One region of the Streptomyces luteoverticillatus genome, then DNA from elsewhere that is predicted to be linked to it. Evidence: riboswitches for the same ligand, from Rfam matches in the RefSeq annotation. Region 1 holds a riboswitch; the other holds the start of a gene.
What was found. A riboswitch is a leader RNA that binds a small molecule or an ion and turns the genes downstream of it on or off. The one in region 1 is predicted to bind S-adenosylmethionine.
Positions count from the first base shown of each region.

Region 1 (7,304 bases):
ATCGACGAGCGGGCCGCCCAGCGCTCCGAGCGCGTGGTCGCGTTCCTGTTCCTGCTGTCCATGCTGGCCACGGTCGGCTTCATCGCCGCCTATGTGTCCCTCCCGGTCGACAAGAGCATCTACGTCTTCCCGATCGGTCACATCAGCGCCCTGAACTTCGCGCTGGGCCTGACCCTCGGCGTGGCGCTGTTCTGCATCGGCGCGGGCGCGGTCCACTGGGCCCGCACCCTGATGTCCGACGTCGAGCACGCCGACGAGCGGCACCCGATCGAGGCCTCCCCGGAGGTCAAGGCCAAGGTGCTGGCCGACTTCAAGGCGGGCGCCGAGGAGTCGACCTTCGGCCGCCGCAAGCTGCTGCGCAACACCATGTTCGGCGCGCTGGCCCTGGTGCCGCTCTCCGGTGTGATGCTGCTCCGCGACCTCGGTCCGCTGCCCGGCACCAAGCTGCGCAAGACCGCCTGGTCCGAGGGCAAGATGCTCATCAACCAGAACACGCTGCAGCCGCTGCGCCCGGAGGACGTCCAGGTCGGCTCCCTCACCTTCGCCATGCCCGAGGGCATGTCGGAGGAGGACCACGACTTCCAGAAGCAGATCGCCAAGGCCGCCCTGATGATCGTCCGGCTCCGCCCGGAGAACATCAAGGACAAGAAGTCCCTGGACTGGTCCGCCGACGGCATCGTCGCGTACTCCAAGATCTGCACCCACGTCGGCTGCCCGATCAGCCTCTACGAGCAGCAGACGCACCACGTGCTGTGCCCGTGCCACCAGTCGACCTTCGACCTCTCCGACGGCGGTCGAGTGATCTTCGGCCCGGCCGGCCACGCCCTTCCGCAGCTGCGGATCAAGGTCAATGACAAGGGCTACCTTGAGGCCATGGGCGACTTCTCCGAGCCCGTCGGTCCTGCGTACTGGGAGCGCGGATGAGTACTGCCACCACTGACAACCGCCGCAAGGCACCCGCGGGCGAGCGGGTCGCCGACTGGGCCGACGGCCGACTGGGCATCTACAGCCTGGCCAAGGTCAACATGCGGAAGATCTTCCCGGACCACTGGTCCTTCATGCTGGGTGAGGTCTGCCTCTACAGCTTCATGATCATCATCCTCACGGGTGTGTATCTGACGCTGTTCTTCCACCCCAGCATGAACGAGGTCGTCTACCACGGCTCGTACGTCCCCATGCAGGGCATGCGGATGTCCGAGGCGTTCAAGTCGACCATGGACATCAGCTTCGACGTCCGCGGTGGTCTGCTCATCCGGCAGATCCACCACTGGGCGGCGCTCATCTTCGTCGCGGCCATGCTCGTGCACATGATGCGCGTCTTCTTCACCGGCGCGTTCCGCAAGCCGCGTGAGGTCAACTGGGTCTTCGGCTTCCTGCTGCTGGTCCTCGGCATGTTCACCGGTTTCACCGGTTACTCGCTGCCGGACGACCTGCTCTCGGGCACCGGTGTCCGGTTCATGGAGGGAGCGATCCTCTCCATCCCGATCGTCGGCACCTACGTCTCGATGTTCCTGTTCGGGGGCGAGTTCCCCGGCTCGGACTTCGTGCCGCGGTTCTTCTCGATCCACGTCCTGCTGCTGCCGGGCGTCATGCTCGGCCTGCTGGTGGCGCACCTGATCCTGGTCTTCTACCACAAGCACACCCAGTTCCCCGGCCCCGGCCGGACGAACAACAACGTGGTCGGCATGCCGCTGCTGCCGGTCTACATGGCCAAGGCCGGAGGCTTCTTCTTCCTGGTCTTCGGTGTGATCGCGGCCATCGCCGGCCTCGCGTCGATCAACCCGATCTGGGCCATGGGCCCGTACCGCCCGGACCAGGTGTCCACCGGCGCCCAGCCCGACTGGTACATGGGCTTCTCCGAGGGCCTCATCCGTGTGATGCCGGGCTGGGAGATCAACCTGTGGGGCCACACGCTCGTCCTGGGCGTGTTCATCCCGCTGATGATCTTCCCGCTGGTGCTGGCCGCCATCGCCGTCTACCCGTTCATCGAGTCCTGGGTCACCGGCGACAAGCGTGAGCACCACCTGCTGGACCGCCCGCGCAACGCCCCGACGCGCACCGCGTTCGGTGTCGCCTGGCTGACCTGGTACCTGGTGCTGCTGGTCGGTGGTGGAAACGACCTGTGGGCCACCCACTTCCACCTGTCGATCAACGCCATCACCTGGTTCGTCCGGATCGGCTTCTTCGTCGGCCCGGTCCTCGCCTTCATCGCCACGCGCCGGATCTGCATGGGTCTCCAGCGCCGCGACAAGGAGAAGGTGCTGCACGGCCGCGAGTCGGGCATCATCAAGCGCCTGCCGCACGGTGAGTTCGTGGAGATCCACGAGCCGATCTCGCAGGAGCAGATGCACACCCTCACGGCGCACGAGCAGCCCAGGCCGCTCGAGCTGGAGCCGGAGGTCGACGAGAACGGCGTGGCGCGCAAGATCGGCGCCGGCCAGAAGCTCCGCGTGAAGCTCTCGAAGGGCTTCTACGGCGAGGGGACCCACATCCCCAAGGCCACCGCGGAGGAGTACCAGGAGATCACGAGCGGCCACGGCCACCACTGATCCCCACAGCTGATCGCTGATCGCCACGGCAGGAGCCCCGTCCAGTACTGGACGGGGCTCTTCGCCGTTCCCGGACGTGGATAGGCTGGACCGCGTAACGGGGGCCCAGGGCGGCCCCCACCAGGGACCGACCACCAGGAGTGTGGACCATGAACGTGACCCCGACAGGCGGCGAGCGCTCGGTGGCCCACACCTGGCCGGGCCTCCTGGACGCCCTGCTCGGCGGAGTGGACCTCGGCGCCGACGACACGGCCTGGGCCATGGACCGGATCATGCGCGGGGAGGCCACCGACGCCCAGATCGCGGGCTTCGCCGTCGCCCTGCGGGCCAAGGGCGAGACGGTCGCCGAGATCTCCGGCCTGGTCCGGGCGATGTACCGGCACGCCAATCTCATCGAGGTGCCCGGCCCGAGCGTCGACATCGTGGGCACCGGCGGCGACGGCGCCAAGACCGTCAACATCTCCACCATGTCCTCGATCGTCGTCGCGGGCGCCGGGGCGAAGGTCGTCAAGCACGGCAACCGCGCCGCGTCCTCCGCGAGCGGCGCCTCGGACGTCCTGGAGAAGCTCGGGGTCAATCTGGAGCTGACCCCGCGCCGGGTGGTGGAGGTGGCCGAGGAGGCCGGCATCACCTTCTGTTTCGCGGTGAAGTTCCACCCCGCCCTGCGGTATGTGGCCCCCGCCCGCCGTGAGCTGGGCATCCGCACGACCTTCAACGTCCTGGGCCCGCTGACCAACCCCGCGCGGGTCAAGGCCCAGGCGACCGGCGTCGCGGACGCCCGGATGGCGCCGATCCTGGCCGGGGTGCTGGCCGAACGCGGCTCCTCCGCGCTGGTCTTCCGCGGCGACGACGGGCTCGACGAGCTCACCACGACGGCCACCTCGCGGGTGTGGATCGTGGGGGACGGCCAGGTGCGGGAGGAGTCCTTCGACCCCCGGGACGTCGGCGTCGACCTGGTGCCCATCGAGGCGCTGCGGGGCGCCGACGCCTCGTACAACGCGGATGTGGCCCGCCGGCTGCTCGCCGGGGAGACCGGCCCGGTCCGGGACGCGGTGCTGCTCAACTCCGCCGCCGCGCTGGCCGCCCTGACGCCGACGGACGAGCCCCTCACGGAGCGGATCCGCGCCGGGATGGCGCGGGCGGCCGAGTCCATCGACTCGGGCGCGGCCCGGCGGGTGCTGGAGAAGTGGGTGGAGGCCAGCAACCGCTGAGTCTCCCCTCAAGGGCGCGGTCCGCATCGCGGACCGCGCCCTTGCGCATTCAAGATCCTGTGGCATGATGCTGCGCAGGTCACGAGTGACAGCGTTTCGGCCCCGGCTTGCTGTCCGGCAACCCTCCTTCCGTGGCGGGGTGCCCCGGGTGATGACCAGGCCGCAGGCAGACGTCTGCGGCAAGCGCGGATCCCTCGCCAGGGATCCTGGTTGTCGAGGGAGACCCTTCCGTGTTGCAGCGAATGCTCTAGGGCCGTTCCGGCCCCTTCTCCGGTACGCCTTCATCCATCACCCCTGCCGGGAGAATTCGCCATGTCCGCATGCCCTGTTGTCACTACCGTCGAGCCGCTGCCCGTCCTCGGTCACGACGTCCGCGTACCGCTCGTCACCGGGGGCGAGGTGACCTACGCCGCGCTCGACTACGCCGCCAGCGCACCGGCGTTGCGGCGGGTGTGGGACGACGTCGCCGCCTACGCGCCCTACTACGGCAGCGTCCACCGGGGCGCCGGGTACCTGTCGCAGCTGTCGACCGACCTGTTCGAAGGATGCCGGGCCACCGTCGCCGGCTTCCTCGGCTGCCGCGAGGGCGACCAGGTGGTCTTCACCCGCTCCACCACGGACTCGCTGAACCTGCTGGCGTCCGTACTGCCCGCCGGATGCCGGGTGTTCGTCTTCGAGACCGAGCACCACGCGGCCCTGCTGCCGTGGCGGGACGCCGAGGTCACCTACCTCGACGCCCCGCGTTCACCGGCGGAGGCCGTCGAGACGCTGGAGCGGGCGCTCGCCGACCGGGAGCCGTATGGCCCGGCGCTGGTCTGCGTGACCGGCGCGTCCAATGTGACCGGCGAGCTGTGGCCGGTACGGGAGCTGGCGGCGGCCGCGCACGCGCACGGCGCGCGCATCGTGCTGGACGCCGCCCAGTTGGCGCCGCACCACCCCGTGGACGTCGCCGGGTGGGACGTCGACTGGGTCGCCTTCTCCGGGCACAAGCTGTACGCGCCGTTCGGCGCCGGCGTCCTCGCGGGGCGGGCCGACTGGCTGCGGGAGGCCGAGCCGTATCTGGCGGGTGGCGGCGCCAGCCGCAGGGTGGCCCGCGACGCCGAGGGCGGCGTCGAGGTCGAGTGGCACGACACCGTGGCCCGGCACGAGGCCGGTTCGCCCAACGTCATCGGGGCCTACGCCATCGCCGCCGCCTGCAAGGCGCTCCAGGAGACCGGCTTCGACCGGCTGGTCGAGCGTGAACGGGAGCTGATCGCGCGGGTGCGGGCCGGGTTGGCGGACGTCCCGGGGGTGCGGGTGCTGTCGCTGTTCGGCGCGGACGCCCCGCGTGTGGGGGTGCTCTCGTTCGTCGTGGACGGCTGGAACAGCTCGCACTTCGCGGCGGCGCTCTCAGCGGAGTATGGGATCGGGGTGCGGGATGGGCTTTTCTGCGCGCATCCGCTCGTCCGCGTCCTGCTGGACGGCGATCGGGGGGCGCCCGGCGAGTGCGGGCCGTCCGACGGGCGGTCGCTGAATGCCATTCGGGTGAGCTTTGGGGCGGGGACGCCCGATGAGCACGTCGAGCGGTTCGTACGGGCTGTACGGGAGCTCGTCACCGAGGGGGCTCGGTGGAGCTACCGCACCGAGGGTGGGCGGTGCGTTGCGGTTCGGCCGCGGGTCGGCTTGGGCTGAGCGCGCCCACGCGGCGGAGCCGCATAGTGTCACAGCCCCGCGCCCCTTCGGGGCCCGGTTAGTTGTCGAGGCCGATCGCGAAGGCCGCTTCCAGGTCGTGCTGGGAGTACGTGCGGAACGCGATGTGGGTCTCCGTCGAGGCCACGCCCGGGACCTTGCTGATGCGGCCCGGGATGAGGTCCGCGAGGTCGTCGTGCCGGGCCACGCGGACCATCGCGATCAGGTCGGCCCCGCCGGTGACCGAGTAGACCTCGCTCACGCCCTCGATGGCGGCGATGTTCTCGGCGATCTCGGGAATCCGGTCCACGTCGGTCTTGATGAGCACGATCGAAGTGATCACGTCGGTTTGTCTCCTTCGGTGGACCTGGCTGCGCCCTTCACTCTAGCCGCAGGTGTGCGAAGCCCCCAGGCGTAGCCGAATCCGAGTGCGAATCCCACGACGTGGGCCAGATAGGCGACCCCGGGGCGCCCCGCGTCCGTCCCCGTCGCCAGCCACTGGAGCGCGAACCAGAACAGCAGTACGGCCCACGCGGGGAAGCGCAGCGGCAGGAAGAACAGGAACGGGAAGAGGCTGGTGACCCGCGCCCTGGGGAAGAGATAGAGGAACGCGCCGAGCACCCCGGAGATGGCTCCCGACGCGCCCACGAGCGTGCGTTCGGAGTGGGCGTGCACGGCCGCGTAGCCGAAGAGGGCGAGATAGCCGGTGAGGAGGTAGCAGCAGAGGAACGCGGCACGGCCCAGGTGGGCCTCGGTCATGGCGCCGAAGACGTAGAGGAAGAGCATGTTCCCCAGCAGATGCAGCCAGTTCCCGTGCACGAAGAGCGCGGTGAGCGGGGTGCGCAGAGCCCAGGGGGAGCCGTGGAGGAGCTCCTGCGGCACGACCCCCCAGTGCGCGAAGTAGTCGGTCTGGGCGGCCGGCAGTCCGGGTCCGGTGCCGTAGACCGGATTCAGGCCGGAGACGGGGCCGATCAGGAAGACCGCGCCGCAGACGGCCAGGATCGTCCAGGTCACCCACGGGGTGTCCGGGTGGCCCGGGCGCCCTGCCGTTTCGATCATGGCCAGATCATGGCGTACCGGGCGCAACCCGTGCAGAGCGCCTCGCCGGGCCGTCCGTGCGGGCCGCACGCCCCGCGCCCGGCAACCGGCAGGCCGTAGGGTTACGGGGAGCACCCCGCGGACCACAGACGAGGACGGACGACACGATGGGCGTTGTTCCCCAGCCGACAGCCGGGAACCGGTGGCGCTGCACCCTGTGCGGCAACCTCACGCGTTTCGACGTCACGCGGACGACCAAAGCCGTGGAGTTCGTGCACCTCGACCTGGCGGGGGAGCCCGCGGTGGAGGAGCGCGAGATCGTCAGTGAGACGATCGAGTCCGTGCGTTGCCGCTGGTGCAACGCCGTCGACCAGATCGAGCTGGTGGCCCGGCCGGGCGCCGATGCCTGACGAACGGGAGCGATAAGCGGTGGTGGAGCACACGGACGGCGTGGAGGCGGCCGGTGACGCCGGCGGGGCCGACGACGGCGTCAGCGAGGTGCTCGACCGTCCGCTGCCCGAAGGCATCCGGCGGCGGGTCATCGGGCTCGTCGCGGAGGCGTTCGGCGGGCTGACGGTCGCGGAACTGCCCGCCCAGTTGCGGCAGTATGCCCGGTTCACCCCCTCCCGCCGGGCCAAGTTCGCGGGGAACGCCATGGCCGCGGCCGTGGAGAGCGACTCGGCCTTCCGGCAGCGGATCTCCGCGCGGCTGCGGGAGACCGGTTCCGAGCTGGCGGAGGCCCTGGAGGCCGGTTCGCCGCCGGCGGCCGCCGATCCGGAGGACGTGGCCGCCATGGCGTTCGTGCTGCGGCCGGCCGGCTGGGTCAAGCTGGTCACGG
Region 1 is NZ_CP034587.1:1,984,323-1,991,626, reverse strand. It holds gene qcrA (cytochrome bc1 complex Rieske iron-sulfur subunit) at 1-924, shown strand, start outside; gene qcrB (cytochrome bc1 complex cytochrome b subunit) at 921-2,549, shown strand; gene trpD (anthranilate phosphoribosyltransferase) at 2,699-3,760, shown strand; SAM riboswitch class IV at 3,838-3,952, shown strand; gene EKH77_RS08375 (aminotransferase class V-fold PLP-dependent enzyme) at 4,073-5,431, shown strand; gene EKH77_RS08370 (Lrp/AsnC ligand binding domain-containing protein) at 5,490-5,771, opposite strand; gene EKH77_RS08365 (rhomboid family intramembrane serine protease) at 5,768-6,487, opposite strand; gene EKH77_RS08360 (hypothetical protein) at 6,634-6,876, shown strand; gene EKH77_RS08355 (NYN domain-containing protein) at 6,896-7,304, shown strand, end outside.

Region 2 (7,304 bases), 2.2 Mb from region 1:
CCGTCCGCCGTGCTCGGCGAGATCCAGCGCGAGGCGGAGGCCGCGGAGCTCGCGGGCCGCTAGGTTGGACGACGTGAGCGACGACCAGGGCGGGCGGGACGGCCAGGGCGGGCCGGAAGGCCAAGGCGGGTCGGACGACCAAGGCGGGTCGGACGACCAAGGCGGGCTCTCCGAGCGCGATCTCGCCGTGCTCGCCCTGGAACGGCGGTCCTGGCCGGGGCCGGGCGCCAAGGAGCGGGTCGTGCGCGAGCGCCTCGGCATCACGCCCACCCGCTACTACCAGCTGCTCAACGCGCTCCTCGACGATCCGCGCGCCCTCGCGCACGACCCCGTCACGGTCAACCGGCTGCGACGGCTGCGGGACGAGCGCCGCGAGCGCCGCTGAGGCGACGGCCAAGGCCGGCATCCGCCCGCCCCCGTGGCGGGCACCCCGGTAGGGTCGCCGTATGGGCAGCCACCTCCTCCCGGAACCCGTGACCGAGGCCGGCCGTGACGGCCTGGCCGCGCTGCTGGCGCGGCCCGAACGCGCGGTCGTCGCCCTCGACTTCGACGGCACGCTCGCGCCGATCGTGCCCGACCCCGAGCGGGCCCGCGCCCACCCCGGGGCCGTGCCCGCCCTCGCCCGGCTCGCCCCGCGCCTGGGGTCGGTGGCTGTGGTGACCGGCCGCCCGGCCGGGGTGGCCGTGCGCTACGGCGGCTTCGCCGGAATCCCGGGCCTGGAGCACCTGGTGGTGCTCGGCCACTACGGCGCCGAGCGCTGGGACGCCGTCACCGGCACCGTCCACGCCCCCGCCCCGCACCCGGGCGTGGCGGCCGTCCAGGCGGAACTCCCCGGCGTACTGGACGAATCGGGCGCCTGGCGGGGCACCTGGATCGAGGACAAAGGCCGCGCCATCGCCGTCCACACCCGCCGTGCCGACGACCCCCAGGCCGCCTACGACACCCTGCGCGCGCCGCTTGCCGCCCTCGCCGAGCGCCACGGCCTGATCGTCGAACCCGGCCGGCTGGTGCTGGAGCTGCGACCGCCGGGCATGGACAAAGGCGTGGCCCTCGCCGAGTACGTCCGTGAGACCGGCGCCTCCGCCGTCCTCTACGCCGGTGACGACCTCGGCGATCTCGCCGCCTTCGCGGCGGTCGAGAAGCTGCGCACCGAGGGGGTGCCGGGCACCCTGGTGTGCAGCGGCAGCGCCGAGGTCGCCGTGCTCGCCGAGCGGGCGGATCTCGTGGTGGACGGGCCGGCGGGGGTGGTGGAGCTCCTGACGGGGCTCGCCGACAGGCTCGCTTGATCCCGCTACCCGACTGACCCCGCTACTCGCCGTCCTCCGCCTTGGGGTCCTTCGCGGCCGGCTTCTCGTTCGTCAGGCCCAGCGCCGACAGCGCGGTCGTCCAGTCCTTGACGATCGCCTGCTGGGCCTTCGCCAGCTCCGTCTTCCCCGAGCAGATCGCGGCCTTGAGCTTGCTCTCGACCACGTCCTTGGGATTGTTGGGCCCGGCTCCCGTCTTGTGGCCGGGGGAGGGCGGCTGGACCCACAGGTTGCGCGGGTCGTTGGGGTCGCCGCCGAGCTGGAGGCTGATGAGGTGGTCGTACTCGGCGTCCTTCAGCGAGCCCTTGTAGCCGTAGGACGCCGCGTTCGCGGTCTTCTCCCGGCTGGTGATGTTGGTGCCGGGGCGGATGTCGGCGGTGTAACCGCTGCGGCAGATGGTGGTCTTGAGGGTTGCCTGGGTGACCTTGGGATTGGTCGCGCCCGGGGTGCACTTGGGGTCCGGGAGGGGTTCCTTGGCGGCGGTGTACCGGTAGGCGCAGGTGCCCGGTTCGGGCTGCTTCTGGACGGTGTACGAGCCCTGGGGGCCCGGACCGGCCGGAACGGTGACGCCTCCGGCTGAGGGAGAGGACGAGGACGGGGACGAGGTGCCCGAGGGAGAGGCCGAGGCGTCGGCCTTCGCGGCCTTCGAGCCGGCGTCCTTGCCGCTGTCGGAGCCGGAGGAACAGCCGGTGGCGGTGACGGCTATGAGCGTGGTGGCGGCCGCGGCGGCGGCCCAGCGCGGAGCGTTCGGCATGGGTGCATGGCTACCCGTCCGCTCCGCGGGGGGTGCCGGGCGGTGGAGGCGTCGGCCCGCACGAACGGGGTGCGCGAACGCGCCGCGCGCGCCCCGTCAAGGGGCGCGGGGCAGTGTCGATATGCGGCTACCGCCGCGCGGGCGCGACCAGCCCCCACCGGCCCGCACGGGTGGTCGCGCGAAAGCGCCGTGCGCTCCGGCGGGGTGGGCGGCTGCGGGCCGTCCGTGGCCGTTCGCGCAGTTCCCCGCGCCCCTACGGGGCGTACCCCCTACGTGGCGTCCCCCTCCAGCGCATGCAACTGCTCCGTGAACCAGCGAGCCGGCGGTAGCCGGGTCGCCGCCGCGGCCAGGCGTTCGGCTCGTTCCGCGCGCTCGCCCGGGTCCATCAGGAGGGCAACGTGCAGGGCGCGTGCCGTCGCTTCGACGTCGTACGGGTTGACGACGATCGCCTCCCCGGCGAGCTCCGCCGCCGCCCCGGCCTCGCGGGACAGGACGAGGACGCAGCCGTGGTCGGAGACGGCCGGGACCTCCTTGGCCACCAGGTTCATGCCGTCGCGAATGGGGTTGACCAGCGCCACGTCCGCCATCCGGTAGGCGGCCAGGGAACGGGCGAAGTCGTCCTTCACATGCAGGATCACCGGCTGCCAGTCCGCCGTGCCGAACTCCGCGTTGACCGAATCCGCGACGCGCTTCACCTCGGCGGTGTAGTCGCGGTAGACCTCCAGGTCCTGCCGGGAGGGGTAGGCGAAGGCGAGGTGGGTCACCCGGCCCCGCCAGTGGGGGTGGTCCTCCAGCAGCCGGCGGTAGGCGTGGAGGCCGCGGACGATGTTCTTGGACAGCTCCGTGCGGTCGACCCGCAGGATCGTCCGGCGGCCGGGCCCGATCTGCTCCCGCAGCGCCGCCAGCCGCTCCTCCACGTCCGGCCGGTGCGCGCGCTCGCGCAGGAAGTCGGCGTCCGCGCCGAGCGCGTGGACGCCGAGCAGGGTCGTACGCCCCGCGAAACGCACCGCCGCCGCGCCCCCGTGCTCCTCGCGCACCACCTCGGCTCCCAGGACGTCCGCGCAGCACGCGGCGAACGCCTCCGCCCAGCGCCGCGTCAGGAAGGCGGCCCGGTCGCCGCCGAGGACGCCGCGCAGCACCTGCTCGGCGACGTCGTCCGGCAGCAGCCGGTAGTAGTCCGGCGGGGCCCACGGGGTGTGGGAGAAGTGGCCGACGCGCAGGTCGGGGCGGCGGGCGCGGAGCAGCCCGGGGACGAGGGTGAGGTGGTAGTCCTGGACGAGGACGACGGCACCCTCCGCCGCCTCCTCGGCGATCGCGTCCGCGAAGGCGCTGTTGTACGCCTCGTAGGCCGCCCACTGCGACCGGAACTCCTTGTCGAATACCGGTTCGAGCGGGGTCTGCCAGAGCATGTGATGGGCGAACCACAGCACGGAGTTGGCCACGCCGTTGTACGCGGCGGAGAACGTCCCGGCCGGGATGTCCAGCATCCGCACCCGCAGCCCGCCCGTGTCGGCCGGGTCGAGTCTTCGGCCCGCGCGGGACGCCGCCAGCCGGTCGCCCTCGCCCAGCGCGGCGCACACCCACACCGCCGCCGCGCCCCGCGGATCCCGTCCGATCTCGCTCAGCCCGGACACCAGCCCGCCGCCGCCCCGCCCGGCCACCAGCGAGCCGTCCTCGCGTGTCGAGTACGAGACCGGCCCCCGGTTGGACGCCACGACGATGGGCGCGGCGGCTACCGGGGCTGCGGCTACCGGGACGGGCGGGGGATGCTCAGCGACCATGACGCCAGCCTTGCCCCCGGCGAACCGCTCAAACGTACGCACGGCTCGTCGGGTGCCACACGGGGAACATCCCGTTCCCCGTCCGGACGCCCGGAAGCCCGGACGGCTACGCCGCGCGCCGCCGGGCGTACTCCGGTATCTCCGCCATCGGCGGCCGCTCCTCCGTGTCCACGGCGTACGTGCGCGGCACGAACCCCTCCGCCGTGCGCTCGAACTGGGTGAGCGCCGGACGCACCAGATGGCCCCGGGCCAGCCGCAACTGCGCCGTGCGGTAGATCGTCGCGGCCATCCGGCCCAGCGCCCGGCCGTCCTGGTGGCGGTGCTTGCGCACGCCCACGTCGACCTGCGCCAGCGCGTCCAGGCCCACCGTGTGCAGCGCGTCCACGAGCAGGCCCAGCTCCACGCCGTAGCCCACGGGGAACGGCAGCCGCTCCAGCAGCGAGCGGCGGGCCGCGTACTCGCCGCCCAGCGGCTGGACGAAGCCCGCGAGCTGCGGCCAGTGGAGGTTCAGCAGCGGGCGCGCCACCAGCTCGGTGACCCGGCCGCCCTGCCCCGCGACCTCGCCCAGCGGACGGTCGTACATCGCCTTGACGAACTGCACCCCGGGATCGGTCAGCAGCGGGCCGACGATCCCCGAGACGAAGTCGCCGGAGAAGTCCTTCAGGTCCGCGTCGACGAAGCAGACGACGTCGCCCGTCGTCGCCAGCAGGGACCGCCACAGCACCTCGCCCTTGCCCGGCAGCGCGGGCAGCCGCGGCAGGATCTCGTCGCGGTGCACGACGCGCGCGCCGGCCGCCGCCGCGACCTCGGCCGTCCGGTCCGTGGAACCGGAGTCCAGCACCACCAGCTCGTCCACCAGCGGCACGGCCCCCGGCCCGCCGTCCGCCGTCAGCTCGCGGCGGATCGTCGCCACGATCTCGCCGACCGTCGCCTCCTCGTTCAGCGCCGGCAGCACCACGCTGACCGTGGTGCCCGTGTCGCCCTTGGCGGCCAGCAGCTGGTCGAGCGGACGGTCGGCGGCGGACCAGGACCGCTGGGCGAGCCAGCGCTCCACCTCTTCCAGCACGTGCATGACTCCTCGTCGTTGATCGTCGGTGATCGTCGCTGTGACGCATCTCGCGGTTCGGACGGCCCTCTCAAGCGGCCACCCCTTCCGTTACAGTCTTGAACAACGCGGACGGCCGTCCTATGTCGGGGGTCGTCACGCGCACAAACGCCCGGCTGCGCCCGGGCCATACCGCTCATCCAGAGGGGCAGAGGGACACGGCCCGTTGAAGCCCCGGCAACCCTCCAGCCGGTCTCGGTCATACGACGCGAGGCTCCCGGCGGGGAAGGTGCCAAATCCGTCTCGTGGTGACGTTCGCCGCGAGGAAGATGAGGAGAAAGGGCCTCGCCTCCATGGCTGTCGAAGCCGTTGAAAGTCGTACCTCCGTACCTCGCGCCACCGCTTCCTTCGGACCCGCCGTCGCGCTCTCCTGCCGCGAGTGCGGCGAGCGCTTCCCGCTCGGTCCCTCCTTCGCCTGCGTGAGCTGCTTCGGCCCCCTCGAGGTGGCCTACGAGCTCCCCGTCGGCGACCCCGAGTCGCTGCGCCGCCGCATCGAGGCCGGACCCGCGAACATCTGGCGCTACGCCCCCCTGCTGCCGGTCCCCGCCGACGTCGCGGACCGGCCGAACCTCAACCCCGGCTTCACCAAGCTCGTCAAGGCCGACAACCTCGCCCGCGAGCTGGGCGTCACCGGCGGGCTGTACGTCAAGGACGACTCCGGAAACCCCACGCACTCCTTCAAGGACCGCGTCGTCGCCATCGCCGTCGAGGCGGCGCGCGCCTTCGGCTTCACCACCCTCTCGTGCTCCTCGACGGGGAACCTTGCCGGAGCGGTGGGCGCCGCGGCGGCGCGCGCGGGCCTTCGGTCCTGTGTCTTCATCCCGCACGACCTGGAGGCCGGCAAAGTTGTGATGGCCGCTGTCTACGGCGGCGAGCTGGTGGGGATCGAGGGGACGTACGACGACGTCAACCGCTTCTGCAGTGAGCTCATCGGCGACCCGCTGGGCGAGGGCTGGGGCTTCGTCAACGTCAATCTGCGGCCCTACTACGGGGAGGGCTCCAAGACCCTCGCGTACGAGATCTGCGAGCAGCTGGGCTGGCGGCTGCCGGACCAGATCGTGGTGCCGGTCGCCTCGGGCTCGCAGCTGACGAAGATCGACAAGGGGCTGAAGGAGCTCGTCGCGCTGGGGCTGGTCGAGGACCGCCCGTACCGGATCTTCGGCGCGCAGGCCGAGGGGTGCGCGCCGGTCTCGCGCGCCTTCAAGGACGGGCACGAGGTGGTGCGGCCGGTGAAGCCGGACACCATCGCGAAGTCCCTGGCCATCGGCAACCCGGCCGACGGGCCGTACGTGCTCGACATCGCCCGGCGCACGAGCGGGGCCGTGGAGGACGTGGACGACGAGCGGATCGTCGAGGCGATCCGGCTGCTGGCCCGGACGGAGGGGATCTTCGCGGAGACGGCGGGCGGGGTGACGGTCGGGGTCACCCGGAAGCTCCTGGAGGACGGGCGGCTGGACCCGTCCCTGACCACCGTCGTGCTCAACACGGGCGACGGGCTCAAGACGCTGGACGCGGTGGCGGCGGGGCCGACCGCGACGATTCCGCCTTCGCTGAGCGCGTTCCGGACGGCGGGGCTCGCGGGCCTTTGAGCCGGGGCCTCACTGGCCTTTAGGCCCCTCACGGGCCTTTAAGCGAGGCCATTGCCGAGCGGGCCCATTGCCCGGCCGTTTACTACCTCAAACCAAAGGTGATCCCATGAGCGTCAGCGTCCGCATTCCCACCATCCTTCGCACCTACACCTCCGGTAAGGCAGAAGTTTCCGCCGAGGGAGCCACTCTCGGTGAAGTCATCGCCTCCCTGGAGAAGAACCACCCCGGAATCGCCGCCCGTGTTCTCGACGAGGGCGGAAAGCTGCGCCGTTTCGTGAATGTGTACGTCAATGACGACGACGTACGGTTCGAGGGCGGACTGGAAGCAGCCACTCCGGATGGCGCCGGGGTGTCGATCATTCCGGCGGTCGCCGGCGGCTGACCGGGGAGGCCCCGAAGCCCTTCCTGGGCAGGCCTCCCGGGGCCGGACCCTTGGCCCGACCCTTCCGAAGCGTTCCTGCGGAATTCACCGGAATCACCCCGCCCGTAAAACGGACGGGGTGATTCCGTCTGTTGAACCGCGATACAGTTGGGGCGTTCCCCCTCCGGTGTCACTGCCGAACGCATATGAGAACCCGTCAAGTTGTGCCCACGACATGTGCACGAATTGCCGGGTTGGTTGCGTTATGCCCGGTCCGACTTGCCCGAGAAGCTGGCGAAATAGGTAGTAATAACCGATCGGCCGCGCCCGGAATTCTCGTCCGACTGACCTGTTGCAGACGGCATCCGTGCAGATACATTCAGCGGCGGTCGACGCGTTCCGGCGCACAC
Region 2 is NZ_CP034587.1:4,227,360-4,234,663, forward strand. It holds gene EKH77_RS18770 (extracellular solute-binding protein) at 1-63, shown strand, start outside; gene EKH77_RS34355 (DUF3263 domain-containing protein) at 74-385, shown strand; gene otsB (trehalose-phosphatase) at 447-1,286, shown strand; gene EKH77_RS18785 (hypothetical protein) at 1,309-2,058, opposite strand; gene EKH77_RS18790 (alpha,alpha-trehalose-phosphate synthase (UDP-forming)) at 2,328-3,839, opposite strand; gene EKH77_RS18795 (glucosyl-3-phosphoglycerate synthase) at 3,946-4,905, opposite strand; SAM riboswitch class I at 5,078-5,220, shown strand; gene thrC (threonine synthase) at 5,238-6,533, shown strand; gene EKH77_RS18805 (MoaD/ThiS family protein) at 6,640-6,915, shown strand.
Region 2: it holds a riboswitch for S-adenosylmethionine, as region 1 does, so the genes downstream of both, thrC (threonine synthase) here and EKH77_RS08375 (aminotransferase class V-fold PLP-dependent enzyme) in region 1, are expected to answer to the same signal.